Regions from separate parts of the Marinilactibacillus sp. Marseille-P9653 genome, predicted to be linked through region 2. Evidence: predicted binding sites of a transcription regulator. Region 2 holds the regulator's gene; the other holds the start of a gene.
The links. Region 2 encodes NrdR, which represses ribonucleotide reductase genes. Its sites were predicted from a motif close to ACACNATATATNGTGT; they were not measured.
Positions count from the first base shown of each region.

Region 1: nrdH (glutaredoxin-like protein NrdH) is a predicted target of NrdR. The motif match lies at 5,377-5,392, and genes of this name have one in related genera.

Region 1 covers NZ_CAKAKH010000001.1:2,128,245-2,143,563, forward strand. Annotated here, with positions in the region: gene nrdD (anaerobic ribonucleoside-triphosphate reductase) at 1-1,169, opposite strand, end outside; gene nrdF (class 1b ribonucleoside-diphosphate reductase subunit beta) at 1,267-2,229, opposite strand; gene nrdE (class 1b ribonucleoside-diphosphate reductase subunit alpha) at 2,342-4,528, opposite strand; gene nrdI (class Ib ribonucleoside-diphosphate reductase assembly flavoprotein NrdI) at 4,518-4,886, opposite strand; gene nrdH (glutaredoxin-like protein NrdH) at 4,892-5,125, opposite strand; gene LG377_RS10355 (DNA replication initiation control protein YabA) at 5,538-5,882, opposite strand; gene holB (DNA polymerase III subunit delta') at 6,084-7,067, opposite strand; gene LG377_RS10365 (cyclic-di-AMP receptor) at 7,086-7,415, opposite strand; gene tmk (dTMP kinase) at 7,422-8,087, opposite strand; gene LG377_RS10375 (YaaL family protein) at 8,288-8,506, opposite strand; gene recR (recombination mediator RecR) at 8,518-9,114, opposite strand; gene LG377_RS10385 (YbaB/EbfC family nucleoid-associated protein) at 9,189-9,509, opposite strand; gene dnaX (DNA polymerase III subunit gamma/tau) at 9,545-11,275, opposite strand; RNA gene ffs (signal recognition particle sRNA small type) at 11,498-11,596, opposite strand; gene LG377_RS10400 (cytochrome P450) at 11,654-12,928, opposite strand; gene LG377_RS10405 (GNAT family N-acetyltransferase) at 13,140-13,709, opposite strand; gene LG377_RS10410 (alpha/beta fold hydrolase) at 13,876-15,319, shown strand, end outside.
Region 2 covers NZ_CAKAKH010000001.1:1,890,207-1,905,525, reverse strand. Annotated here, with positions in the region: gene pepA (glutamyl aminopeptidase) at 1-35, shown strand, start outside; gene ytpR (YtpR family tRNA-binding protein) at 78-689, shown strand; gene LG377_RS09300 (hypothetical protein) at 738-1,400, shown strand; gene murC (UDP-N-acetylmuramate--L-alanine ligase) at 1,543-2,871, shown strand; gene polA (DNA polymerase I) at 3,069-5,732, shown strand; gene mutM (DNA-formamidopyrimidine glycosylase) at 5,810-6,652, shown strand; gene coaE (dephospho-CoA kinase) at 6,684-7,289, shown strand; gene nrdR (transcriptional regulator NrdR) at 7,352-7,819, shown strand; gene LG377_RS09270 (replication initiation and membrane attachment family protein) at 7,857-9,278, shown strand; gene dnaI (primosomal protein DnaI) at 9,278-10,207, shown strand; T-box leader at 10,262-10,479, shown strand; gene thrS (threonine--tRNA ligase) at 10,554-12,482, shown strand; ribosomal protein L20 leader region at 12,542-12,663, shown strand; gene infC (translation initiation factor IF-3) at 12,763-13,266, shown strand; gene rpmI (50S ribosomal protein L35) at 13,291-13,491, shown strand; gene rplT (50S ribosomal protein L20) at 13,545-13,904, shown strand; gene hemG (protoporphyrinogen oxidase) at 14,336-15,319, shown strand, end outside.

The DNA.
Region 1 (15,319 bases), 240 kb from region 2:
TCCACAATTTTATCGTAAGATAAGATATCTGGATACATTCTTTTAGCAGAGCATGCTAATGCGAGCTGCTTAATTGCATAATTCTGGTCATCTTTATTTAAATTGATACCTCTTTTCAGTGTGAAAATCAGTTTAGGAAAAATTGCCGTTCTTTTCTCTTTGCCAAGCCCATTTAGTCGTACCTTCAAAATCGCTTTTTGAATCTCTTGCTCAATCCAAGAAGTGCCGAGTCCGAAACCGATGCTCGTAAAAGGTGTCTGTCCCTGAGATGTGTACAAGGTATTGATTTCATACTCCAAACTCTGCATAGCGTCGTAGATGTCTTTTTTTGTTTGCTCTGTGGCAAAGGCTTGTTGTTCTATAGGATTTCCCACCCATTTCGCAGCTGTTTTCTGATGCTTTTTGTAATTCAACTCTGCGTAAGGTGCCAGCACTTCATCGATTCGGTCAAAACTACATCCCCCATATTGGCTGGAAGCTACATTTGCAATGATCTGAGCTGTCTGAGCCGCTGCAGTTTGAATCGATTTAGGAGACTCTACATCTGCATTACCGATTTGAAATCCTTTTTCAAACATCTCTTTGAAATCAATCAAGCAACAATTACTCATAGGAGCATAGGGAGTGTAATCTAGATCATGGTAATGAATCTCTCCTTTTTCATGAGCATTCGCTACGTGTTCTGGAAGCCACTTCAGTCCTATCGCTTTTCCAACCACTCCTGCTGTCAGGTCTCGTTGTGTATTAAATACTTTACTATCCTTATTCGCATTCTCATTTACAATACTCTTATCTTGATCTAAAAGATTCTGAATCATTTGATTCACATCTCTTCGCTTCTCTTTGTCGCTTTTTTTCTGTTCTTTTTGAGCATTTAATTGAAAAATCAGCTTTGGTTGACCTATTTCATTTAACACACTCTTGAAAATGTGTTCTATTTCACAAGTATGTATAATAGAATGCGTTTGTTTCTTTATTCTTTCTTCAAGTCTATTTTTCAAAAGTATTTGTTGGTCTTTCTTCATTTCTACATTATCTTTATTAATATTTATGTATACTTTCAACAACTTATCGATGGAAAAATCTTGTATTCTTCCATCACGCTTTTCCACCTTCAATTCTTTAAGATCTCTTTTACTCATTGTTCTAGTTTTATCTAATGTTTTCATAATGATTCCCCTTTCGACTTTTATAACTTTGGTGGTTTTTTCACAAGTAAAACTAAAAGCAACTCCCGCTTTTCAGCAAGAATGCTTGTTTATTGATTTAAGAATACCATTTCACGTAGTCTTCATCTTCCATTGATTCTACCATACCTAATAGATAACCATTTCCAACTTGCGAGAAGAAATCATGGTTACTTGTACCTGTAGAAATTCCGTTCATAATGATTGGATCGACATCGTTTGCCTGATCTGGGAACAATGGATCAAATCCAAGATTCTGTAAAGCTTTATTGGCATTATAACGTAAGAATACACCAACTCTATCCGTCCAACCAATTTCTCCATAAAGATACTCTGTGTATTCCATTTCGTTCTCATAAAGTTTGAATAACAAATCATAAGTCCAGTTTTTAAGTTTTTCCTGTTCTGTTTCAGAAAGTTGATTGTATCCAATTTGGAATTTGTATCCAATATATGTGCCGTGAACCGATTCATCTCTTAGAATCAGCTTAATGATTTCTGCGATATTCGTCATCTTACTGTTTCCAAGGTAATGTAGCGGTGCAAAGAACCCTGAATAAAATAAGAAAGACTCAAGAAACACGCTTGCTACTTTTTTCTGTAGATCTGTACCTTCTTGATAGATTGCATTAACGATTTGCGCTTTCTTTTGAAGCATTTCATTTGAATGTGTCCATTCAAAAATTTGATCGATTTCTGATTTTGTATTCAACGTACTGAAAATCGCGCTATAACTTTTAGCATGCATCGATTCCATGAATTCAATATTGTTATAAACAGCTTCTTCGTGCTGTGTACGAATATCTTTTTTCAGTGCTTCAATACCATCTTGAGATTGAAGTGTATCTAGTAGTGTCAGTCCACCGAAAACTTTCGCAACCATATCTTTTTCTGCAAGAGGCAATTTTTGCCAGTCACTTAAGTCATTAGATAGTGGAATACGTGTATCTGTCCAAAATTGTTCAACCAGTTTTTCCCAAGTCAGTTTGTCGACCATATCTTCTATCTGGTTCCAGTTAATTGCTTTGTAGGTTTCAACCATTCTTTATTCTCCTTGTCCCATCGTTTAATCTGCTCTTTAGTCTCTGCACAAACAACCTGTAGGTAGAAGGGATACCGCTTTCTAGCTATACCCTTTTACCTAATCAAGTCGATTAGATTGTACAGCTTTCGCAAGCATTTGATCCGATTTCTTCTGCATCATCTGTAAACGTACGAACATAATAAATCGATTTAATCCCTTTTTTATGTGCATAATGTCTTAAAATATTTAAGTCACGAGTCGTTTGTTTTGTTGTCTTGCCTTCTTTCCATTCGTATATTCCCTCTGGGATATCTGAACGCATGAAGAGTGTAAGACTCATACCTTGATCGACGTGCTTTTGAGCTGCTGCATAGATATCAATCACTTTACGCATATCCATATCATAAGCACTCTTATAGTATGGCATTGTTTCGTTTGAAAGATATGGTGCAGGATAGTATGTTTTACCAGTCAGTTTTTCCTGACGTTCTTCTACCAGACGTGTAATCGGGTGAATACTTGCAGACGTCTCATTTACATAACTGATAGATCCAGTCGGTGCAACGGCCATTCTGTACTGGTGATATAGTCCATTTTTTTGAACATCTTTTTTCAAAGCATCCCAGTCCGCTGCTGTAGGAATCTGAATACCATTATCTGCGAAGATTGCTGCAACTTTATCATATTCAAATGTATGATCTGCCGATGTGTACTTGTCAAAGTAAGAACCATTTGCATAGTCTGACTTTTCAAAATTAAAGAACACTTGATTTCTTTCTGCTGCCAGTTTGTTACTTGCTTTAAGCGTGTAGTAATTTAAAAGCATAAAGTAAGCATCTGTGAATTCTACTGACTCAGGTGAGCCATAGTGCATTTGATTCAACGCAAAGAATGTGTGTAGTCCCATAGCGCCCAGACCAATTGTGTGATATTTGTCGTTACCATTTTTCACAGAAGGTACAGCTTCAATGTTTGATTGATCTGTAACGAATGTTAATGCTCGAACCATTGCATCTACTGACTTTTCAAAATCAGGTGTTTTCATTAGGTTTACTACGTTAGTAGAACCCAGATTACAGCTGATGTCTGTTCCAAGCGTTTCATATTCCTGGTTATCCTTAATTAGTGAAGGTTCTTGTACTTGAAGGACCTCACTGCACAAGTTACTCATTGTGATTGTTCCGTACACAGGATTCGCTTTGTTTGCAGTATCGATGTTGATCACATAAGGATAGCCTGATTCTTGTTGAAGTTTAGAAATTTCATTTTCAAGGTCACGTGCTTTCACCTTTGTTTTAGTGATCTCAGGATTTGCTACCATATTGTCGTATTCTTTAGTGATGTCGATATAAGCAAATGGCTCGCCATAGATTCTTTCAACATCATAAGGACTAAACAAGTACATGTCTTCGTTATGTGCTGCTAATTCATAAAATTTATCTGGAACGGTAACACCTAAAGAAAGTGTCTTCACACGAACTTTTTCATCTGCATTTTCTTTTTTAGTAGAAAGGAAGCTCATGATATCCGGGTGGAAAATATTTAAGTAAACCGCACCGGCTCCATTTCTCTGTCCTAATTGGTTGGAATAACTAAAGCTGTCTTCTAGTAATTTCATAACAGGTAAAACACCACTAGAAGCATTTTCGATTTTCTTGATTGGGTCTCCAGCGGCTCTAAGGTTTGTCAGGTTTACCCCGACACCTCCTCCAATACGAGACAATTGAAGCGCTGAGTTGATTGCACGTCCAATACTGTTCATATCATCTGTTGTTTGAATCAAGAAGCAAGAAACCAGTTCCCCACGACGTTTTCTACCTGCATTCAAAAATGTCGGTGTCGCTGGCTGATAGCGCTGATTGATGATCTCCTCAGCAATATTCGTTGCCAGAGCTTCATCACCATGTGCTAAATACAATGCGTTGAATGCGATACGATCTTCAAATCGTTCCAGGAATTGTTTCCCATCATCTGTTTTCAAAGCATATTGAGTGTAGAACTTATACGCAGACATAAATGAGCGGAAACGGAATTTCTGGTTATACAGTCCTTCAATCAATTCTGTAATGAATGTTCTTGAGTACTTTCCAATAAAACCTTCTTCAATAAAATCATGCTTGATCAGATAATCAATTTTTTCGTCAATACTGTCAAACTGAACCGTATTCGGATTTACATGCTCGATAAAGTAAGCTTTTACAGCTTCGCGATCTTTGTGAAGGGGAATTTGATTATTTACCGGGCGATTGATTTCATTGTTTAATTGAAAATACGTTACTTCTTTAGGTTGTTCTTTTACTGGACTATTAGTAGCCAAGATCATCCACCACTTTCTTTATTTTTGATACGTCGTCTTCATTTCCTTGAAATTCAAAACTGTGAATTAACGGAACATTATACTCTTTTGCCAAATCTTTCGCGGTAAAAACAAATAGCTGTGCAAAATTGAGATTTCCTCCGCCAGCTACTCCTTTTAAAAAAGATTGGTTGTTTTCTGTTTCAATAAAATCGTTTAAGATTTCAGTCATTTCTTTATCATATGTTGGTGTTATAACGATGTAGGGTTCGTTTACAGGAATAAATGGATTGGTTGGCGTTAATTCCAACGAATCCATCTCGAGTTTGTTTACAAATTTTCTGGTCTGTCCTGTCAGAGAAAAATACACTACCTTCATAATGATTACGCTAATTGGCTTAGCATATCTGGACGGAAGCCGTTAAACGCTTCTAATCCTTCAGCAAGAACAACTGGTAAAGAGCTAAATCCTAAACTTTTAACTTCTTCGATTGCTGCTTCGTTTTCAGCAATATCTTTAACTTCAAATGGGATACCTTTATCCTCTAAAAATTTCTTTGTAAAGTTACACTGCATACAATTTGGTTTTGAATATACGATGACTGTTTTGTTTGTCATGATGTTTTCCTCCTATTAAGTAACCTGCTAGTTGTTAAGCTCATTGTGATAAGCAACAGTATCTCTTGTATTTAAACACTGATTCTGTTTGCTTCAATGCAGAAGATTTGATCTATATATAGTATCACTTCGTTATCGAACGTGTGCACTTTTCAGTACTCATCTCTTCTTGTATCGTATCTATTATTCTACATGACTACAGAAAAATTTCAAGTCTAAAACACTGTATATGGGAAATATTTTTAAACACAACACTACATGTTGTGTCAACACACAAAAAGACACTCTCGTTATTTTGCTCAATAATTCGAGCAGAACGAGAGTGTACAAGGATTTGCACTTCAAAAATTCTTTTTTGTTTTTTTGCCTCACAACTATATATAGTGGCATATTTTTTTGAAGCAGATAGACTTTATTTTCGCTCACCATAAATCACTTCCAAACAAAATGCGCAAGGCTCATCGCCATCTCTTCTAGAACCATAAAACAGATTACATACATGAAAACCATCTTCATATATTTTTTCAAGATTCATTCGAGATTTTGTCATACCTGTATCACTTAATTGTTTTTCAATCGACTGCTGTTTGATGACTTCAGCTAATCTGTCTCTCAGATGCTGATTCTCCATACTTAATGCATGGTTTTCTTCAGTTAACTGAGACAGCTCTAGTTTCACTTGCTTGAGCGTCTTCAGAGTGGCTTCTGCTTGGGTTTCCAAATCAAAAAATGTGTCATGTAATTCTTTCTTATTCATTGTTCACCACTTTTTCATTTCTCTACAGAGTGTTTATTATCGGTTTCAACTTTAACTTTGATTGTCAGTAGGCGGTCTATTTTCCAATCTACTGCCTTGTAATAGCATAACATGATTAGAATTGAAATGGCAAACACTCAATGCATAAAGTTTGCTGTTTTTTGTAAAGGGACAGTTTTCGTGACAATTTATCGAATAAGTTTACCCAGCTATCATCTGAAGTGAAATATCTTCAAAAACACCTTGGGCAGCTACATTGCTGTTCAATTTCTTTTTCGCTTCAAGCAATTGTTCTAGGATATAGATAATTTGTCTACTAGAATACTGTTCCGCTGTTTGTTTAAGTTGTGCTTCATGATTTAAAAACGCTACGATAACCGAATCAGAATAGGTTAGATTCAATAGATCTCGATATAAAACAATGAGTAAATCAACTACGAGCTGATTTGATTCTCTGTCATTGACTGTTCCCATTAAATCTGTCTGAACATATACAAAAGCCTGGTCATCTTTTTTCGATAAAAACTTAAACCAGTTCCAAGTCGCTTTTACCAAATTCTGAAATGGTTCATCTCCAGCTAGTTCAATCGCTTTCTCTGCATCATGGGTCACTCTTGCAGTCAATGCTGCTTGCGAATCCGTCAGTCCACGCTCTTTCAATTCATTTATTCGATCTTCAAGTGGTTGAACTGGGAAATGAACGATCTGACAACGTGAAAGGATAGTAGGCAGTAATCGCTGTTTTGCTGTCGTGAGCAATAATGCCGTTGTTTCTCCATCTGGTTCTTCCAAAAATTTGAGCAAACTATTCGCGGCGTTCTGCGTCATTTTTTCGATATCTTCTATAATGAACAGCTTCCGTTTACTTTCTACTCCACTTTTAGAAAATTCTTCTTTCAATTCTCTTACTTGAGCAACTTTGATGGATAGTCCATCCGGTCTAATTTCAATAATATCAGGATGCTGATGCGTTTGAATCCTTTGACATTGGCTACATTCTCCACATGGACACTGCTCATTTCCAAAATTCTGACAGAAAAGAGATTGAGCGATCCAAAGGGCCATTTCTTTTTTTCCTGTACCTGCAAATCCCTCAAAAACATAAGCATGCTGCATAGTCTGGTTGCTGATTAATTTAGAAAACAGCCGACTGATACTCGACTGTTTTTCAACGATGGTCGACATTGAACGTCTCCCTTACCTTTAATATTGTTGGAATTGCTCGATTGGAAGAACAAACAATGTTGCACCACCAACTTCTACATCTACAGGATAGGTTAAGTCTGATTCCAGAGTGAAGTCATAAGAAGGCGGACTCATCATTGTCTGACTTCTTGTAGAACAGTTTTCTTTGATCAAGGCCAGTACACTGTCAACTTTGCGGTCTTCAACACCCATTAAGAAAGTCGTATTCCCTGCTCTTAAAAATCCTCCAGTAGAAGATAGTTTTGTTGCCCGTACACCTTTTTCTACGAATTCATCTGCTAACCTTTTACTGTCTTGGTTCTGAACGATCGCTACGATTAATTTCATATTGATTCATCCTTTCTCATTCGTTTTTTTGAAGTCTTGAATAGCGTTCTTCAATGTTTTTTCAGCTGCATCAAATACACTATCTTGACTTTTAGCGGCGTCGATAACGACAAACCGTTCCGGTTCTTTTTCTATCATCATCTGATACGCACTTCGAACTTCTTCATGGAACGTTATAGCTTCCATTTCCAGACGATCCTGCGTTCGATTGGAGTTTTTAGCTTTGATTCTTTCAAGTCCTACTTCAGCTTCTACATCTAAATAAAGCGTCAGATCCGGCGTCAATCCTTCGATTGCAAATTCGTTTATGGATAGGACTTTTTCCATACCTATCCCTCTGGCTTGTCCTTGATAGGCCACAGAGCTATCAACAAATCGGTCGCAAAGTACAATTTCACCTCTAGATAAAGCGGGTAAAATCTTTTCAACGACATGCTGTCTACGACTCGCTGCAAGTAGCAAGGCTTCTGTTCTAGGATCCATAGCTGTGTGCGCTGGATTTAGTAAAATTTCTCGAATTTCTTCAGCTATTTCACTCCCTCCAGGTTCTCTTGTAACCACTAGCGGACAATCAATCATGGATTCAATTGCTGGAATCAGTTTTTGGACTAGACTCGATTTCCCTGCTCCATCGGGACCTTCTATTGTAATAAACAACCCTATCACGTTCATTTCCTCAATTCTAATAATTGCTATTTCTTTCATTATACGGTAGAACTCAGTGGAATGTCTACGGATTTTGTAAAAGGATTTATTTATATCTTGACCTGTCTCTTTTGAAAACAAAAAAAGCAGCGCACTACAGACTGAACAGAAAAGTCTTATCTCTAAGCTTTTGCTGATCCATCTGTATTGTCTGCTTTTAAAACCTACTATTTCCCTTTGATCTGTCTTACTTTAGCTTCTTTGAAAAGGTAGAAGTATTTTGCCTGAGCCAGTTTACGCTCAGCTTTCAGTCGTGGATGTTCTTCCACGATGATTTCTTCCATGACTTTGGAATCTTCCCAAGCTGTTTTTTGTCTATTCATGAGAGACAATAGCCGATCATCATACTGGTTTTTTAATTTGGATTTTCTTTTAAATAGTCCCATTGATTCTTCTCCTACATCTCTCTACGGCCTTCGACTGCTTTCAGCAAGGTCACTTCATCAGCGTACTCTATATCGCTTCCTACAGAAAGACCATGTGCAAGACGGGTCACACTAATACCTGAAGGTTTGATCAATCTTGAAAGATACATCGCTGTTGCTTCACCTTCTGCTGTCGCATTGGTAGCGATGATGACTTCTTTAACTTCTTTGTTTTGAAGTCTTTTGATTAAATCAGGTATATTGATGTCTTCTGGACCTGTTCCTTCTATAGGAGATAAGACACCTTGTAAAACGTGATACAGCCCTTTGAATTCTTGCATTTTTTCCATAGAGATCACATCTTTAGGATGTTCGACCACCAGAATCAGTGATCGGTCTCTGGTTTTGTCCTGACAGATTTCGCAAGGGTCTTGTTCTGTCATATTGCCACAGATTGAGCAGTAATGTAGATCACGTTTCACACTGATTAGTGATCTAGCAAATTTTGTTACATCGTCTTCATTCATGTTAACTGTATAAAAAGCCAGGCGGGCAGCAGTTTTCTCCCCAATTCCTGGCAATTTCATATAGCTTTCCATTAATTTTGAGATCGGTTCTGGATAATGCATGACCGGTTCCTTTCTAGAAAGTTCTCTTAATAAAAGCTCGTGATTTCAAAGGTCAATCAGGCTGTCCAGTCAGACTATAGTCCTGGCATACCCATTCCTTTTGTATATTTACCCATAACGCGTTCTGTTTCAGCATCCACTTTTTCCAATGCATCGTTTACAGCAAGTAATACAAGATCCTCGATGATTTCAACATCTTCTGGATCTACGATTTCTTCTTTAATTGAAACGTTTGTCAGTTTTTTATCTCCTGTAAACGTAACGGTTACTAAATCATCATTCGCTGTTCCTGTAAAAGTTGTTTCATTCAATGAATCTTGAGCAGATGCCATTTCTTTTTGCATCTTCTGCATTTTTTTCATCATACCTTGCATATTTCCCATTCCACCGCGCATATTGTTTCTTCCTCTCTTTTATCCATTCATTTTTCTTACTCTTCAATTCTGACTAGATCTTCCCCAAAAAATTTGACTGCCTCGGAAACAATGGCTTCCGGTTCTTCTTTGGTATCTTTTGGAGTATCTCCAGATGTTTCTGGTTCTTCTGAAACTTCCTCAGCTTTCATTTGCTTGATGAAATCCTGACGAACCGTTGGCCACTGCTCAGCAGGTACGCTGACCATTTCTGCTCTATGCCCGATCACTTTCTCGAGATAATCTCCAACTGTTTGGATCAGAACTTTGTCATTTGTAGCTCTCTCACATAGAATATCATAATCAAAGGTCACGACCAACCCTCGAGCACTGGCAGCGACTGGAGTAGATGTATTCATGATAGCCTTCTGACTGGTTTCCAAGAAATTCATCAAATCCGGCCAAACATCTTTCAACTGAACCAAATCCTGTTTTGTTGCTTTTTCCAAAATATTATAAACGGATGGTCTATTAACCTTGAAGACTGCTCCGCTTTTGGCAGGACGCTTAGCTTTAGGTGCTGCTTGTTTGACTGCACCTTCACCTGAACTCATTGTCTGCATCATTTTTTGCATTTCAGCTACTTGCTTCATAAGCGAAGCAACTTCCTCTGCTTGCCCGGCTGATTGTTGACTTTGAACAGGCATAGATTCCGCTTGTACACTTTTTTTGACTTGAGTCAGGCGAACAGTAGCAACTTCCAAATAAACTTCTGCATGATTAGACAACCGCATTTCCTGTTGCGTTCCATTAAAAACTTGGATGACGTCATATAGTAATTCTGGAGATAATTCGGACACTAGTGTTTCAAAGGGTTCATCCACTTTAGCCATTTTAAGCAACGTATCTGACTGAGCCGTATGATACAGAAGAATATCTCTACTGAATAAAATCATATCTTCTACAAAGCGCGAAGGATCTTTCCCTTCCGCAATCAGTTCATGTAAAATATTTAATCCTTTTTCGGTTTCACGCTCGTGCAGTGCCCGAATATAGTCTATCAGAAGTTCTTGCGTGATACTTCCAGTGATGCGCATCGCATCTTCTGTTTTCAACTCGCCATCTGAAAATGATAATGCCTGGTCAAGGATACTAAGTGCATCCCGCATCCCGCCTTCAGCTGCTTTTGAGATTGTGATCAAAGCATCTTCTTCATAGCCGACACCTTTCTCAGTCAAGATATACCGCATCCGTTCCACGATATCCTGAGGAGAAATTCTTCGAAAATTAAAGCGCTGTGTTCTAGAGATAATCGTTAACGGAATTTTATGAGGTTCCGTCGTGGCCAGGATAAAGATCACATTTGAAGGTGGTTCCTCTAAGGTCTTCAGTAACGCATTAAAGGCACCCATAGAAAGCATATGAACCTCATCGATGATATACACTTTGTATTCAGCTTGTGTCGGTGCATAATTTGCTTTGTCTCTAATATCTCTGATTTCTTCTACGCCATTATTACTCGCCGCATCAATTTCGATAACGTCCCCGAGTTTACCCTTCGTGATCGACTCACAAATTTCGCATGCATTGCATGGCTCACCATCTTGCGCGTGCGGGCAGTTGATTGCTTTGGAGAAAATCTTAGCAGCACTCGTCTTACCTGTTCCACGAGGACCGGTAAACAGATAGGCATGGCTCGTCTTATCTTGAACTAAGGCATTTCTCAGCGTTCTTGTAATCGCCTGCTGTCCGGCTATATCTTCAAAGCGCTGGGGTCTCCAGACACGATATAGTGCTTGATAACTCATGTTTCCCCTCTTTTCTTTATCCTGACTCTACTCTTTTCTGAACTCATTTTAGTTGTGCAGTATATTACTTCCACCTTTTATTATAAGCGAAATAAAAGCGAATGAAACCATAATTTCGAAATATTTTGAAGTTAGAAATTCCATTCAACGCTTTAGAAAAGAAAAAAGATGCCCTAATAAAAGGGACATCTCTTTTCTCATATGCACAACTATCCATTGTTCATAACTATGTATCACATAACACATGGAGGACTGCACTTAGTGCTGCTTCCTTCCGGACCTGACACGGTTCATACACCCGCCATTGTCATGTGGCCTTTCGGCAATTATAAGTATACTATAGAAAGAACAAGATATCCAGTGCATTTTTAAAAATTCTTAACCTTTCAACTGAATATTCTCGAAAATCATACCGCTTTTAGGAGTGGTCGGCATATTGACTAGGCTGAATCCACTGTCTTGTTCTGGTAAAGTATAGTCAATTTTGTTAACTAGAAAATCTGTGACGATCTCCATCGCGCGAACGGTATTCCATTCTCCTGGGCACCGGTGACCACTTGCATAACTGCCCCCACCTTGTGCAACTAATTTGAATTGTATCTGATCTGTTGGACTCTGGTGCCAATCACTGAATCGCTCCGGTTTGAATTGATCCGGATCTTCCCAGATTCTTGGATCATGATTCGTCCCATAGAAGTCAAATATTGCCAATGTATCTTTCTCAAACTGATACCCGTTCCAAACAAAGTCTTTACGTGTGATTGCACCATTGAAAGGAAAGAACGGATAATAGCGTCTAATTTCCTGAATAAACATATGCAGATAATAAGGATTATCTCCATTTAAATTTGATTTTTCTTCTGGAAATTGCTGTAGTGTCAATGCTGTAAAGGCGAAATAAAGCGCTATGGCTACCGAGGGTCTAATGACGTTCAGTAATTCAACCGCAGCTGTCTTAAGATCCATCTTTTCGCCATTTAATTCTTGATGCCATGAAATTTGATAAAGCGCTGTTTCTTCAACAGGATGCAGTTCCCCGTTTCTGACTTGGTCAATCAAATCTGCAATCCACTTTTCTCCCTGTTTTCTACCAATGCGACCTTCAATATGTCTTTTACTGACCGCAACAGGTGATTCGATCATACTGATCAGTTGTTTTGTACGTTTTTCTACTTCCTTGTTTTTCAGCGGCACCCCGCACCATTCACAAGCTGCTTTTGTTAATACTTTCTGGCTTTCTTCATAGAAGTTGATGGAGTCTTTAGTAATCCACTCTTTTGTAGCCATATAAAGGTGCTTCTCAACAAGCTTTGCCCATATTTCAATCCGTTCTTTGGACATTAAATCCATAAACAACTTTTTACGGTGACGATGAGCTTCATCGTCTATCTGCTGTACACCGCCCTTACCTAGTAAAGTAGCTACTGCCGGTTCTGGTGCCGCCCCTTCTCTTTTAAACTTATCTTCATCGTAAAATAACTCAGCTGCTTCTTCTCCACCTAACAAAATCGCTTCTTGTCCAAGTAAACGTGTCTTGACTGCATCAGACTGATAGATTTTCAATCGGTTTGGGACATAAAGGTATCCTTCACGCAATACACTTAATCCGTTCTCAAGTCCTTCTTCTTTTGGAAATGGTCTAATCTCTTGCATACATACTTTCCCCCTTGGAATATTTGAACTCCATTCGATTATCTTGCTTCTCGTTCAAGTATAATTTTAATGAAAACAGAGTTTCAAATGATATTCCTTATAATCCCAATTAAAAAAATTATGTACGCTCGCTTGGATATCCAAGATCATGATTATGTTTACTTCGCTTTATTCCACCAATATACATAATCTGGTCATTCCTATTTTTTCATCAACTATCCTGATTTGCTCGATACTCTTTTTTTAACATAGAATAATAGACGTCATTCACATAAGTTCCTTCGTGATCTTTACTCGCATGTCTCAAAGTGCCTTCTTTTGTCATACCTAGTCGCTGCATCACCTTGCCAGAAGCTGCATTCCGCTCATCATGCAGTGCATAGATCCTTTCAAGACCTAATGTCTCAAAGCCCAATTTAATTAGAGCCTTACCAGCTTCCGTCATATACCCTTTACCATGATAGGCTTTATTCATGATATAGCCTATTTCTGCTTGAAACTGTTTTTCTTGTGCTCTCAAATCAATCGTTCCAATCATTTTCCCTGTTTCTTTTACTTCCATTGCGTATTTTCCAATTGGATCTTTTAAGAAATAGGCCACGATATTATCTTCGGTGTCTTCAACAGACTGGTGAATTTCTTTGAAAACGTAGAAGACCGTTTGTTCGTCAGATGCGTATTCATACATGTCTTCCGCATCATCTAAAGTTACTGGACGTAACAAAAGTCGGTCCGTTTCAATTGTATGATGTTTTATGTAGATTGTATCTAGTTTTGCCATTCTTTTCACTCCTTGATTTTTTAATCATTTTATCATAAAAAAAGGAACATTTTCACCTATTCATATTATCACTTTTAATATAGGATATTCTCTGTTTATCATCATTAGAATATGGTAAGCTAAATTTATGGATACATACATTAAACTACCCTGAGGAGGAAAAAAGATGAATCTTAAAAAGGCACAATTTGAACAGTTTTTTCACACGAATCGTATCGGTACTTTCACAATTGCAAGTGATGAAACGAAGCTCATTTATATGACAGATATTTCCGGGGATCCGAACCTCTGGGCAATTGATTTAAAAGAAAGTGCGTCTCCTTACTTGTTTTCCAAGTATGATGAATCGATTTCATTTGTTCAGATCAGTCCAGATCACTCTTATGTTTTGGCAGGGTTTGATAAAGATGGGGACGAAAATACTCAGATTTACGTACTTCCGAGTCAAGGTGGCTATCCAGAACCACTTGTTACAGGAGATCCTACTGATAAATTTTATTTTGCTGAACTCTCAGAAGATGGTACTCGACTGTACTATACAACTTCAAAAGAAAATCCCAATTTCCTTTCTACCTATGTTAGAGATTTAGAAACAGGGCAAGACACGTTGATCGAAAAAGGTGAAAAAGCACCGACTTACCTGACGGCCGTTTCGAAAGATGAAAAGGTGTTTGTCTTTACCAAAATGTATTCAAATACCAGTCAATTCGCTTATCTTAAAACAGGCGAAGAAACGATTCCTTTACTCCCTAAAAATACTGAAACACCCTATACCATTAGCAACACGACCATTACAGATGATCTCAAGGTATACTTCACTACAGATTATATGAATGAACAGTGTCATCTCGTTCGCTACGATATCGAAACAAAAGAAAGCGAGACTGTTCTTTCTTTTAAAAATGAAAGTATCTCGGAGGCTATCTGGCATAAAGAATCGGAAACTTTTGTGTTGATGACGACTTCAGGTACAACAGACAATCTTTATCGGTTTGATCCGTCCACTCAAGACGTGGAAGAACTGGTTGCGCCTATCCATGTCATTAATGAAATCAAAATCGCTAAGAATGGTACGATTTATCTTTCAGGGTCTAGTCCCGTCATGCCGGTTAACCTATTTCGTTCAGTTGATGGTACTCACTGGGAGTCATTAACTGAAAACCGCGTATTAGGAATTGAATCAACAGAAATGGTTCAACCAGAGACCGTTTCTTTTCCCTCATTTGATGGACTGGAAATAGAAGCACTACTTTTTAAAGCAGATAAGGAAAAAGCAAATGGTTATACGATTTTTTGGCCTCACGGTGGTCCTCAGGCAGCAGAACGACAAAGTTTCCGGTCGATTTTTCAAGCATTACTTTATAATGGCTATTCTCTTTTCGCACCGAATTTCCGTGGAAGTACGGGCTATGGGAAGACTTTTACAACACTCATTGAACAGGACTGGGGCAACGCTCCGCGTCTAGATAACGTCGCAGCCATTGAATGGCTATTTGACCAAAAAATCGCCACCAGAGATTCTCTGTTTTTAGTTGGTGGCAGTTATGGTGGCTATATGAGTCTATTGCTCCATGGACGCCATCCAGAATACTTCCAAGCAGTGGTTGATT
Region 2 (15,319 bases):
ACCAGTCAACTTTAGATACATTAAAAGTACGCTAATATAAAAAGTAATATAAAAAGAGAGTTAAAGAGGAGTAAAATATGTTAATTACGAGTTATAATAATAAAGGTTTAAATGATATTTTGATGGTTCAATTGTCAAAATGTACTATAGATAATCAAAGAGCTGAACGTAAAGGAAATATCACGAAAATCGTCTCGATGGATCAAGGCGAAACGGTTGGATTTAATTTCTTTGAACTATCAGAATTATTTAGTATAGACACGAACGGACCAGTAACCTTATCAAGTGAGCAAGTATCTGTCCTTAACAAACAAATCAAACAAAACGGTTGGGAAGATGAACTAGTTGCAGATACTTCACCAAAACTTGTAGTGGGCTATGTGAAAGAGTGTGTACCTATGGAAGACTCTGATCACTTAAATATCACACAAACTGAAATCGATAATGGAGAAATTGTTCAAATCGTATGTGGAGCATCAAATATCGAACAAGGTCAGAAAGTTGTCGTAGCAAAACCGGGTGCTGTTATGCCGGACGGACTAGTGATATGGCCTGGTGAACTAAGAGGAACTAAAAGTAGTGGTATGATTTGTTCAGCAAAAGAATTAGGCTTAGAGCAAACAAGTAAAGGTATTTTAGTACTGGAAGATACGGAAGAAATAGGACGTACATTTGAGCTAACTAAATAGTCTATTCTAGTTCAGGCAATTAGTACCAAATAGAGAGGAGGAAGTGTAGTGGTAGAATATGATGGACCAAGTTTCTTCAAACATGTCAAACATCAATCAACGCTCAAATCGACTAAGCGATTAAAAGCAAACCTTGAACAAAAGCAGCCGAGAGAACTGGAATCAAAAGAAAATCTGTTCAGTGAAGAACATACACACTCGCTTCCGAATCAGATTCAAAGTAGAGGCGAAGTTGAAAAGGGATTCCAGCAATATCTTGAAGAAAAGAGAACAACTGGTTTACCTAATCGTTCAAAGCATTATATCGAACCGCCTTTTGAAGTGAGTAAAGTGCCTTCGCCAATATATGGATTCAAAAAGCCGGTCAAAAAAGAACAGGACCATTGGAATTATGAGCGATTAAAAGAAACCTTAAAGAAGGCTTCAAATGAATTTTTGCTTTTTGAGGAATTCGAGACGGCTGCACCGATTGCTGATTGGAACTTCAAAGAGAAGCAACATCAATCTCAGATTACTATTCAAGAATCAACGGAATCGACTAATAAAGTTAATCAAGATCAAATAGAATCGTCAAAAAAAGAAACCAAGCAAGACGCCAAGAAAAGAATGAGATTACACCGGTCTTTAATGAATATCATTCAAGAAGAACAGTTAGGCGCCAACAAGTCAAAAAGAGAGATACCAGGATTTTTTTCAGACAAAAATGAATGAAGTCTCATTTGATTAAAATATTTGATACTAGATTTTTTCGGCGATTTGCATTATAGTATAAAATCGTTATGTCTTATCTTTATTTGTATTAAGGCAAAGACTATATAATCAATTATATAGCAGAAATTTGGAGGACTTTTCAATGGATCAAACGATGATTTATCATTTTGTCGGAATAAAAGGATCAGGTATGAGTGCATTAGCGTTGATTCTTCATGACAAAGGATACACAGTTCAAGGATCAGATGTGAATAAATACTTTTTTACACAAGAAAATTTAGAAATCGCGCAAATTCCTATTTATGTTTTTGATGAGAATAATATAAAAGAAAATATGGTTGTAATTGCAGGGAATGCTTTCCCTGATACGCATGAAGAAATTGTGAAAGCAAAAGCGATGGGCCTGAAAGTGGAACGATATCATGATTTCCTTGGTGAGTTCAGCAATCAGTTCACGAGTGTTGCAATAACAGGTTCACATGGGAAAACGAGTACAACAGGACTTCTGGCACATGTATTAAGTGGTATCGAGAAAACAAGTTATCTTATCGGTGATGGTACAGGTAGCGGAGTAGAAGATGCAGAATACTTTGTTCTCGAAGCATGCGAGTACCGTAGACACTTCCTAGCATACAAGACAGACTATGCATTGATTACAAATATCGATTATGATCATCCAGATTATTATACGAGTGTAGAAGATGTAGAGAATGCTTTTACGAGCTTTGCATCTCAAATTAAAAAAGCTGTCTTTGCTTGTGGGGATGATGAGCGCCTGCAAAATTTACAAGCATCTGTTCCTGTAGTCTTTTACGGATTTCAGGATCACAATGACTTCCAAGCTAAGAATATTGTTAGAACGACTGAAGGATCTTCTTTTGATGTTTATGTAAGGGGAGACTTTTATGGTCAATTCTCGATTCCTTCTTATGGGAATCACAATATCCAAAATGCTCTAGGCGTTATTGCTTTCTGTCACTACGAAGGAGTCGATCAGGAAAAAGTTTCTGAAAGACTCAAAACGTTTTCTGGTGTTAAAAGAAGATTTACTGAAAAACAAGTAATGGACACAATTATTATTGACGACTATGCACATCATCCAGCTGAGATAAAAGCTACATTGGATGCAGCACGCCAAAAATATCCAGATAAAGAAATTGTCGCTGTTTTTCAGCCGCATACATTTACAAGAACCGTTGCTTTGTTAAGTGATTTCGGAAAGTCACTGGATCTAGCTGATTATGTTTATTTATGTGAGATTTTCACTTCTGCTCGTGAGCAATCAGGCGAGATTACTATTCAAGATTTGCTCAACAAAACAGAAAAAGGCTTAGCAGTCGTTGGTGAAGAGGATATGTCTCCGCTACTTAAACACAGAGGTTCTGTATTTGTGTTCATGGGTGCAGGCGATGTAGAGAAGTTTGAACATGCTTTTGAAACCTTACTGAGCCAATCTAAAGCGCAGTATTAAGTTAAAGTCTTAATGATTTTAATAGTAAAAAGGCTATCTCTTTTGAGGTAGTCTTTTTGTTTTGAGACATTCGTATAAAGAGTCATGATAGGAAACATAAGAGTTTAGGTACGTTCTCTTTTTTGTAGGCGCCATTTTTGTTAAAATACATTAACAAGAGTCTTAAATGAACTGAGAAAATAGAGGAGTCGAGACGAATGCCTGAACAGAAAAAATTACTTTTGATTGATGGATATAGTATAGCTTTTCGTGCGTTCTACGGGTTACACAGTCAATTAGAACGAATGAAAAATAGAAATGGATTACACACGAATGCCCTTTACGGTATTCACAATATGCTTGAAGTCGTTGTGAATAAAGAACAACCTACACACGCTCTTGTAGCGTTTGATGCAGGTAAAACGACTTTCCGTCATGAATTTTTTGAAGAGTATAAAGGCGGACGTTCAAAAATGCCTGCTGAATTTGCTGAACAAATTCCCTTTATCCAGGATTTGTTATCAGGATTTGGGCTACAGTCTTATCAACTAGTCAATTTCGAAGCCGATGATATTATTGGAACGCTTTCTACTCAAGCAGAAGCAGACGGTTTTGAAGTCGTTATTTTAACTGGGGACCGAGATTTGACTCAACTAGCTTCAGATAAAGTTAGAATCGATATTACTAAAAAAGGCGTTAGTGATATTAAAGAATATACTGCAGATTCGATCATGGAAGAAATGGGTATTTCGCCGAATCAGATTATCGACATGAAAGGTCTCGCAGGAGATGCATCTGATAATATTCCAGGAGTTTCAAACATTGGAGAAAAGACAGCTTTAAAACTCTTAAAAGAATACAGCACAGTTGAAGGCTTGTATGAAAATATTGAAGAGATGAAGAAGTCCAAACGAAAAGAAAATCTGATCAATGAAAAAGAAACAGCACTATTAAGTAAAAAGTTAGCAACAATTGATATCCAAGCACCTATTGAAATTTCTGTAGAAGAATTAAAGTACAGTGGAATGAACATGGAGAAACTCATTTCTTTTTACAAAGAAATGGATTTTCAATCCCACTTGAACAAATTGGATACCGCTGAGTATATGGAACAATTAGCAGAAGATGTAGAAGATATTGACTACGAATACGCCCAATCCATCACATCAGATATGTTCAAACCAGATATGGCATTGTATATCGAAATGCTTGAAGATAATTACCATCAATCGGAAATTGTCTCAGTAGGTTGGGGTAATGATCAAAAGATATATGTTGTGGAACCTGAGGTCGCTTTTAAATCTCCAGAATTTAAAAAATGGATTGAATCAGAAGATGTTCCTAAAACGCTTTATGATACCAAAAGAACTTACGTGGCTTTAAATAGAAAAGACATTAACCTTAAAGGAACCGAGTTTGATATTTTACTGGCTTCTTATTTATTGACAGCGGAAGACAGTAGTAGTGGGGACGTAGCGGATGTAGCGAGCAAGCACCATTATAATGGACTGTCTCCAGACGAAGTGGTTTATGGAAAAGGAAAGAAAAAGAAAGTTCCGGAAAATCTTGTATTGATGAGAGACCATATCGCACATAAAATTAATGCTATCTTCAAATTATCTCACCAGATGAATGAAGAACTGGCCAAAAATGAACAGGAAAATCTACTCAAGGAGATGGAAATCCCTCTAGCAATCGTGCTAGCTGAAATGGAAATCCGAGGAATTACCGTAGACGCTCAAAGACTAGAAAAAATGAAAGCTGAATTCGCTGAAACCTTACACACGATTGAACAAAGAATTTACAAAGAAGCTGGAGAAGAATTCAATATTAATTCTCCGAAACAACTTGGTGTTATTTTGTTCGATAAAATGGGTTATCCTGTTATCAAGAAAACAAAAACTGGCTATTCTACAGCTCAAGATGTACTTGAAAAGCTTCAAGATCAAGCACCTATTGTAGAATTCATTTTACAATATAGACAAATCGCAAAAATTCAGTCTACTTATATTGAAGGTTTGCTCAGAGTGATTCAACCAGAAACAGGGAAAATCCATACACGTTATCTTCAGACAGTTGCGAGGACAGGACGCTTGAGCTCAGTGGATCCTAACCTTCAGAATATACCCGTTAGACTAGAAGAAGGGCGAAAAATCAGACAAGCTTTCATACCCAGAAAAGAAGGCTGGAAAATCTTTGCATCCGATTATTCTCAAATCGAATTAAGAGTACTCGCACATATTTCTGACGACGAACATCTGAAACAAGCCTTTATCGAAGAACAAGATATTCATACGAGTACAGCGATGCGAGTATTTGATCTTAAAGATCCAAGCGAGGTAACTGTAAATATGAGAAGGGATGCTAAAGCCGTTAACTTTGGAATTGTCTACGGAATCAGTGATTATGGTCTTTCTCAAAGTTTGAATATCACTCGAAAAGAAGCTCAAGAATACATTGATACGTACTTTAGTCGATTCCCTGGTGTTAAAACCTTTATCGATGATGTTATTCGCGAAGCAAAAGACAAAGGGTTCGTTGAAACCTTGTTCCATAGAAGAAGATATTTACCGGATATCAATTCTCGAAACTTCAATTTAAGATCATTTGCTGAAAGAACAGCTATGAATACGCCAATCCAAGGTAGTGCTGCAGATATCTTGAAAGTAGCTATGATTAATATGGCGGAAAAAGTGAAAGAAAAAGGACTTGAAGCTACGTTGCTTTTACAAGTTCACGATGAGGTCATCTTCGAAGCACCTGAAGAAGAGATACCGGTTCTAGAAGAACTAGTCAAAGAAGTTATGGAAAATGCAGTAGAACTATCTGTACCGCTCAAAGTTGAAAGTAGCTGGGGTAAGAGTTGGTACGAAGCCAAATAATATAACTAATCAGCTAAGAAGCGAGTTTACTCTCGCTTCTTTAACTGTTTTTATAGGAGAATGAAAGGAAGAACCGTGTGCCTGAATTACCAGAAGTAGAAAGTGTCCGGACAGGACTCGAAAAGCTGATCAAAGGATTAAAAATCAAACAAGTGACCGTTTTATGGGATAGAATTATTGCGGAACCGAGTGACATTCGCCTATTTAAAGAAAAAATTAAAAACCAACGCATTGAATCAATAGGAAGAAGAGGAAAATTTTTATTATTTTTCTTAACAGATTACGTAATGATCTCGCATTTGAGAATGGAAGGGAAATACCGAATAGAATCAACGGATGTCCCCATTTCAAAGCACACCCATGTGATTTTTGAACTAGAAGATGGACGGGAGCTCAGATATCTTGATGTTAGGAAATTCGGTAGAATATCACTGATTCCAAGAGACACTGAGCTTGCTCACGCATCGATTGCCAAACTAGGGCCAGAACCAGTAAGAGAAACTTTGGTGTTAGAAACATTTAAAATTCAATTGCTTAAAAGGAAAAAAACGATCAAAGCAACACTTTTAGATCAAACGGTCATTGCCGGTATTGGGAATATTTATGCAGATGAGATTTTATTTGAAGCAAAAATTCACCCAGCACGTATGGCGAACACGTTAACTGAAAGAGAAATTGTTACTCTATACGAAGCTATTTTACTCGTTATGGGTAAGGCAGTAAAAGCAGGTGGGACAACCATACGAACCTACCAGAACGCTTTTGGAGAAACAGGGTCTTATCAATCATTCTTGAACGTATATGGAAAAAACGGGCAACCTTGCCCACGTTGCGAAACAACTATTGAAAAAACGAAAGTAGCGCAAAGAGGAACGCATTACTGTCCAAATTGCCAGTCAGATATTCAGTTGGTTCGTTAATAAGAGAAAAGAGTAGAAAAGGAGGCTGATTATGACTTATGTATTAGGTTTGACAGGAGGTATTGCATCTGGCAAGTCGACTGTCAGTCGTTTATTCTTAAAACATGATGTTCCTGTGGTGGATGCAGACGTCGGGGCTAGAATTATTATTGAACCAGGAACTGAAGCTTTAAAAAAAGTACAGAACCTATTTGGTGAAGAAATTCTACTGGAAAATGGAGAATTGAATCGGAAAAAACTAGGAGAACTCATTTTTAGTGACCCTTTAAAGAGAAAACAGTTAAATGACTGTCTGTCTTATTATATTAGAGAATGGATTCTTTCAGAGAAAGATCGATTAATTACTTCTGGACATGATCTGATTGTACTAGATATTCCATTATTATTTGAATCAGGTTACAAAAAAGATGTTGATGAGATTATGGTTGTTGCAGTAGATAAAGAGACGCAACTGGCACGTTTGATGAAGCGAAACGAACTTAGTCAAGCAGAGGCGATTCAAAGAATGGAGTCTCAGATGGATTTATTAGAAAAAGTAGCCCAAGCAGATTATGTTATCTATAACAATGGAACACTAGAAAATACAGTGAATCAAGTCGAAGAATGGCTTATAAGTAAAGGGTATTACAGTACTTAAAGCTATGGTATACTGAATATAACTGAAGGTACCGTTAGATTATAAGAAAAGGACTGATTCCTATGCAATGTCCTCGCTGTCAGCATAATGGAAGTAGAGTAGTCGATAGTAGACCAGCTGATGAAAATAAAGCCACTCGTAGACGAAGAGAATGCGAAAGTTGTGGATTCAGATTTACAACCTTTGAGCGATTAGAGCAATCACCAATACTCGTTGTGAAAAAAGATAAAACTCGTGAAGAATTCAGTCGAGAAAAACTTTTAAGAGGTCTGAGACGAGCGTTTGAAAAAAGACCCGTTACAGCTGAAGAACAAGAAAAAATTGTCACTCGAGTAGAGTATAAGATCAGAGACCGTGGAGATAGCGAAATTGAATCTACTAAGATCGGTGAGTACATTATGCAAGAACTTGCTGAAGTAGATGATGTAGCTTATATACGGTTTGCGAGTGTATACAGACAATTCAAAGACATAGAGGTATTTATGAAAGAAATGCAAGAACTAGCGAAGAAAAGAAAGAATGACAAATAATGTTCAAGATAGATAAAATGAAAGGAGAGAGTGCACAATGAATTATCCCTGGCAACAAGTCAACCCAAAAGATTTTTTCACATTACGTCAAGTTGTACCTCTCTCTGATCAAGATGTACGTATTTTGACAACAATCTACCAACCCCTTATTGGAAATGCGGCATTCACATTGTATATGAATTTAAAAGAATCAATCAGAAGCGGCAGTGGTTGGACAGAGGCTAAACCTTTATCTGAGCTGATGACGCTTCTTGATATTGGAATACCAGAATTATATCAGGCACGCATTCGACTTGAAGGTTTGGGGTTGTTGAGCGTTTATAAAAGTAAAAAAGACTCAGATCAGTTTCTTTTTGAAATTAAACCGCCACTTTCTGCCGAACGGTTTTTTAATGATCATCTGATGAGTCTGATCTTGTTTGAAAAAATTGGAGAAAGAATGTTCAACGAAATTAGACAGCAGTTTTTTAGTGAAAAGCCTAAAGCAGAAGATTACGAGGAAATTACAAAGTCTTTCTTAGATGTCTACTATTTTGACATTCAAAAACATAATCAATTGTCAGTAGTCGAATTTGATGACAATGAGTTTTCATCTTCGATGCATTCACCGGTTCAAATGATGAGTGAACAAAGTGACTTCGATTGGACGTTCTTTGTAGAAGGATTAAATCATCATTTTATCAATAAAAAATCACTTACAAAAGAAATCAGAGAATTAATTATCTCTATCTATGAAATTTATGGCGTCAACGAACTGGATATGCAAAAATATGTTCTTGAGTCTACAGATATAGAGACTTCAAATATCGACCAGGAAAAACTACCACAAATTGTTCAAAGAGATTTCCATAAAAAACAAGCTAGACAAGTTCAGATACAAGATAAAGTAACAGGCTCAATCCAAGAAGAACAATCTGTTAAAAGTGGGCGAAAAACACAATTGAAACAAAAAGGATTTAACAATCAGGAAATCGAAATCATCCTGCATGCTCAGGAAGTAAAACCAATTGAATACTTGAAATCTATTAAGAATCAAAAGGGTGGATTTGTTTCCAGCAATGAAACATGGGTTATTAAAGAACTTGTAGAACAATCTTCTCTTTCGACAAGTGTGATCAATATACTAATCAATTATGTATTGATCGGGAAAAACGCACCCGTGCTGGAAAAAAGTCTTGCACTGAAAGTCGCAAATGACTGGGCGCAAAACGATATAAACTCACCAGAAGATGCTCTACAGAAAGTAAAACAACTATATGCTGAGTCAAAAAGCGATAGACAAAGCAAACAAAGATCCGGTTCAAATCGTTCAAATTCTCAAAAGTATGTTAGGAAAGAAACTTTACCAGATTGGGCAACAGAAGAGAACGTTGGAGAAGAAATCGATGCTAAAAAGCAAGAAGAATTCAGACAAAGACTTGAGCGGATCAGAAATAGAAGTAAAGGTGGTGACAGTTAATGGAAAGCATTCGTAACCAGTTGGAAAATATGATGAATTCAACTAAAATGAACGAGAAATTTAGAGAAATCATGAAAAATGAAGTGTTTAAAGATCCCGATGTTCGACGGTTTATTGCTGAAAACAGGACGGTACTCGATAACGAAGCAATTGAAAAAAGTGCGTCTAAGTTGTATGAATTTGTTGTCGAAAAGAAGAAAGCCGCCGCTCAGAGTGGACAGCTTATGCCGGGGTATAAACCAAGCCTTTCGATCAACAATAAAAGAGTAGATGTAACCTACGAGCCATCTTCTGATTTGATTAATCGTCAGAAACAAGAAGCTATCAATAAACGGATCCATTCAATGTATATGTCAAAAGACATTAAGCATTTCAATATTGATCAGTTTGATAGTACACCAGGAAGAAATAAAGCGGTAGAGGAAGCCTATGATTTTATTGATCAGTTTCTTGAGAATCCTGATACCTTCCAGCAAGGGCTATACCTTCATGGAAAATTCGGAGTCGGGAAAACGTTTCTTCTTGGAGCGATTGCTCACGAGTTATCGAAACAAGGTCATCCATCAACACTCGTTCATTTCCCAACATTTGCTGTCGAAATGAAGAATTCGATTGGTCAAAATACAACTGAAGAAAAGCTTTCTGCCTTGAAAAATGCGAAAATATTAATGATTGATGATATTGGGGCAGATTCTATGTCGAGCTGGATTAGAGATGATATCCTGGGAGTCGTTTTGCAGCATAGAATGCAGGAACAACTTCCAACGTTCTTCTCTTCTAATTTTGATATGGCCCACTTGGAACAAGAGCATCTTAGAGTGACACAAAGAGGCGAAAATGAGCCGTTAAAAGCTAAACGGATTATGGAACGAGTAAAGTTTCTTTCCAAAGAAGTAGAAATGACAGGCGATAACAGGAGACATGCTTAACAAGAAAACTGTTGAAAGCTAAAGTCAAGCGTGGTATTCTACTATTATTCTAATAATAAAACTTAGAGAAAGATAAATTTGATAAGAACTTGTTTTAAAGAGAGGAAGACACTAGCTGAAAGTCTTCTAAAACAATTTATCATCTACCCCTTTCGAGTGCTGCTTTGAACTGAGTAAGAGCAGACGCGTCTCTGCGTTAAAGAGCTAATGAAGACAGAAAGTCAGCTTTCTGTAAAACTGGGTGGAACCACGTAATCCATTACGTCCCAATGAATGAGATCAATCTCATTCATTGGGACGTTTTTTGTACGATAAGTAAAGAGAATAAAAAGCAGGAGGAATTTATATGTCAGAAATCGCAGTTAAATTACCAGATGGTTCCGTGAAAAATGTGGAATCAGGATCATCACCAAAAATGATTGCAGGCAGTATTGCTAAATCATTGGAGAAAAAAGGCCTAGCCGGTAAGTGGAATGGCCAGCATGTTGATTTTGATCAACCCCTTTATGAAGACGGAGAACTTGAAATCATTACACCAGATCACGAAGATGCTTTAGGAATCCTTCGTCATTCTACTGCCCACTTAATGGCTCAAGCAATCAAGAGATTATTCCCAGATGTTAAATTCGGAGTAGGACCAGCGATTGAAACAGGCTTTTACTATGACACAGATTCAGAAACACCTATCACAGAAGAAGATTTAGAATCTATTGAAAAAGAAATGATGGCAATTGTTAAAGAAAACCTGCCATTTGTACGAAAAGAAATTTCTAGAGAAGCAGCGCTTGAATTGTTTGCAGCAGATCCTTATAAAGTAGAACTTATTACAAATTTATCAGAAGATGAAACAATATCTGTTTATGAACAAGGTGAATTTGTCGATCTATGTAGAGGCGTACACGTGCCTTCGACTGGTCGTATTCAAGTATTTAAATTACTTTCTCTAGCAGGAGCTTACTGGAGAGGGAATTCAGATAATAAAATGATGCAACGTGTTTACGGTACGGCTTTCTTCGATAAAAAAGCCTTGAAAGAGTTTATCAAGATGCGTGAAGAAGCTAAACAACGCGATCACCGTAAGTTAGGTAAAGAACTGGATATCTTTATGCTGTCACCAGAAGTTGGATCAGGCCTTCCTTTTTGGCTACCTAAGGGAGCTACGATCCGTCGAGTGATTGAAAGATACATCACAGACAAAGAAATCAGCATGGGTTACCAGCACGTATATACTCCGATTATGGCGAATGTCGATTTCTACAAAACATCTGGACACTGGGATCACTATCATGAAGATATGTTTCCACCAATGGACATGGGTGATGGAGAAATGCTTGTATTGCGTCCGATGAACTGCCCGCATCACATGATGGTATTCAAAAATGACGTAAGAAGTTACCGAGATTTACCAATCCGTATCGCGGAATTAGGTCAAATGCACCGTTATGAGAAAAGTGGCGCTTTATCAGGACTACAGCGCGTTCGTGAAATGACTTTGAATGATGCTCACGTATTTGTAAGACCAGATCAAATCAAAGAAGAATTCCGCAGAGTTGTTGAATTGATGCTAGCTGTATTCGAAGATTTCGATATTAAAGACTATCGCTTCCGACTAAGTTATCGTGATCCGAAAAACACAGAAAAATATTTTGACGACGATGAAATGTGGGAAAAAGCACAGTCTATGTTGAAAGATACTTTGGACGAGATGGGGATGGATTACTTCGAAGCCATTGGTGAAGCAGCCTTTTACGGTCCAAAGCTGGACGTACAAGTCAAGACTGCGATGGGGATCGAAGAAACATTATCAACTGTTCAATTAGATTTCTTGCTACCGGAAAGGTTCGACCTGACTTACGTTGGTGAAGATGGTAATGACAACCATAGACCAGTTGTTATCCACCGTGGTATTGTATCAACAATGGAACGATTTGTAGCTTACTTGATTGAAAGATACAAAGGAGCTTTCCCTACATGGTTAGCACCAATACAGGCTAAAATCATTCCAGTTAACTTGGATATCCATGCTGACTATGCTAATCAGTTGAATGAAGAACTGAAAGCGAAAGGATTACGAATCGAAATTGATAATCGCAATGAAAAAATGGGATACAAGATTCGTCATGCACAAACGCTTAAAATCCCCTATCAAATCGTAGTCGGTGACAGTGAAGTAGAGAACCAGACAGTGAGTGTTCGTAAATATGGTGAAAAAGAAACCATCACATATTCTAAAGATGAATTCATTTCAAATATTGTAGCTGAATCCAATAAATGATTTAATACTCAAATAGTGTTGACAGGTGAATAAATATTTGGTATTATATAAGAGTTGAGAAAACAAAGCAGAAGCACCCGCTTCTCGCCTTTTGGATTCAGATCCATGGGCAGATATCGAACGTATATAACTCAAAATAGTTACGACTATTTTGAAATCAGATGAGTACTTCTTGTCTGATTGCGGAGATAGAGACGGGGCTTTGAAAAAGGTCACGTCTCTTTTTCTGTCTCTGTTTTTTTCGCAAATACTTTGGAGGTGAACCACCATAGCAAAAGACATGATTGTCAATGATCGTATTCGTGCTAGAGAAGTACGTTTGATCGGCAAAGACGGTGAACAGATCGGGGTAGTCCAACGCAATGAAGCAATGCGCTTAGCTGAAGATGCCAATCTAGATTTAGTTCTAGTGTCACCTAACGCTAAGCCACCTGTTGCTCGTGTAATGGATTATGGGAAGCATCGCTACGAAATGCAAAAGAAAGAACGTGAAGCAAGAAAGAATCAAAAAATCGTTAACGTCAAAGAGATTCGTTTGAGTCCAACTATCGATGATCACGATTTTGATACAAAATTGCGTAACGCACGTAAGTTCTTGGAAAAAGGCGATAAAGTGAAAGTATCTATTCGATTCCGTGGACGTGCGATTACTCACAAGGAAATAGGACGTGTAGTATTAGAACGCATGGCGGAAGCAGCATCTGACATTTCACAAGTCGAATCGAAAGCTAAAATGGATGGTCGTAGCATGTTCTTGATGCTGGCACCGAAATCTGAGAAATAAGATAAGTGTAGGAGGAAATCAACAATGCCTAAGCAAAAGACACATAAAGGTTCAGCAAAACGTTTCAAGAGAACGGGTTCTGGTAAACTTAAACGTAGCCACGCAAAACGTAGCCACATGTTTGCAAACAAATCTCAAAAACAAAAACGTCACTTGCGTAAATCTACAATGGTTTCACACAGTGATTACAAACGTATCAGACAACAACTTGCTAAAATGAAATAATAAATGTACGAGCACTCGTTTGATCGAGAGTGCAACCAAGGAGGAAATCAACAATGGCACGAGTTAAAGGTGGAGTAGTCTCCCGCAAGCGCCGTAATCGCGTTTTAAAGCTAGCTAAAGGGTATTACGGAGCGAAGCATCGCTTGTTTAAAGTTGCAAAACAACAAGTAATGAAATCTTACCAATATGCATACAGAGACCGTAAACAAAACAAACGTAACTTCCGTAGATTATGGATTGCACGTATTAACGCTGCAGCACGTATTAACGGCCTAAGCTACTCTAAATTGATGCACGGACTTAAACTTGCAGAAATCGACATGAACCGTAAAATGTTAGCTGAACTTGCAGTAAGTGATGCAGCAGCATTTACAACTTTGGCTGACCAAGCTAAAGACGCTTTAAACAAATAATACGTTAAAACCCGCTTATATAAGCGGGTTTTTTTTATACACTTTTTATGAACCCTATTTATAGTATTCGCTCACCAGTGGACGATTATGAATAGATAGATTAGGAAAAACAGTAGAATATTTATAGAGACTATACTTCATATTTATACGAATTCAAGATAATTTATATGTCAAATATGACGAAAAATAGTCGGGGTAGCCTAATTTGTTTTAAACGAGAGATTTCGATATAGAAATTGTATAAAAATAAGATATAATCTTTTAATACATGATATAATAAAACAAATGACAAGAATCCCAGTTTGCCCAAATTGGAGTATAGTCTCTTGAAACAGCTAACGAGGAACTCAATAATGAATAGCGGCAATATTTATTATATGAGCCTATACATAAGTTGCAATCCCTTATATAGAAATGGAAGGTATGAGGCAATGAAAAGATCTAAAAAGCGAATAGCAGTCATTGGAACGGGCATAACAGGGCTCACGACAGCGTTCAGATTAAAAAAAACAATAGAAAAATACAGCCTTCCTTTCGAATTGCTTGTATTGGAAAGTTCTATCCGTTCTGGTGGGAAAATCCATACAATGAAGATGGGGGAAGATTACGTAGATTTAGGAGCTGAATCAATTGATGTAGGATCCGGTGAAGCAATGGATCTGATTAATGAACTCGGCTTAACTGAACAAATAAGATACAGCCAGAATGGAAAACAGGATATTTATGCATTCAACAAGTTGTATCATATAGATAGTCCTACTTATAAGGGCATACCGGCTAAACGGTCTGAAATCTGGAAATATGATTTGCTATCGTTTCAAGGAAAAGTATCCTATTTAAAAGATACCTATCTTCCATCTTCAGAAATAACAGAACAGACAAGTGTGATTGATTATTTGAATGAAAGAATCGGAACAGAACTAACGGAATATGTAGCAGAACCGTATTATTCTGAAATCTACATGAATCACATGGAGTCCACTGGTATAGACATGATTGATAGTACCATTCTGAAATTAGAGAGGGAACACGGCAATCTGACGAATGCTCTTGAAGCGAATCCTGATATATTAGATTCTAATAGAAAACAGATTTCTTTTGAGAAAGGTTTAGAAACATTAACGAATAGGTTGATGGATTTACTCAAGGAACATGTTGTTTTTTCAAAGAAAGTCACAGAGATTAAAAAGAGTATTGAAGGTACTTATATACTGGATATAAATAAAAAAGAACAAGTCAGAGTTGGGGCGGTTGTAGTCGCAACAGACCCTGGTAACTACAAAGAGATCTTCACAGATGTAGAATTCAAAGAACCATTCAAAGAGATCAAAACAAACTCAATTGGTTTTGCAATGTTCAGTTTTCCAAAAGGTTCTTTGAAAATCAAACCTGAAGGAAATGGCATACTGTGTTCT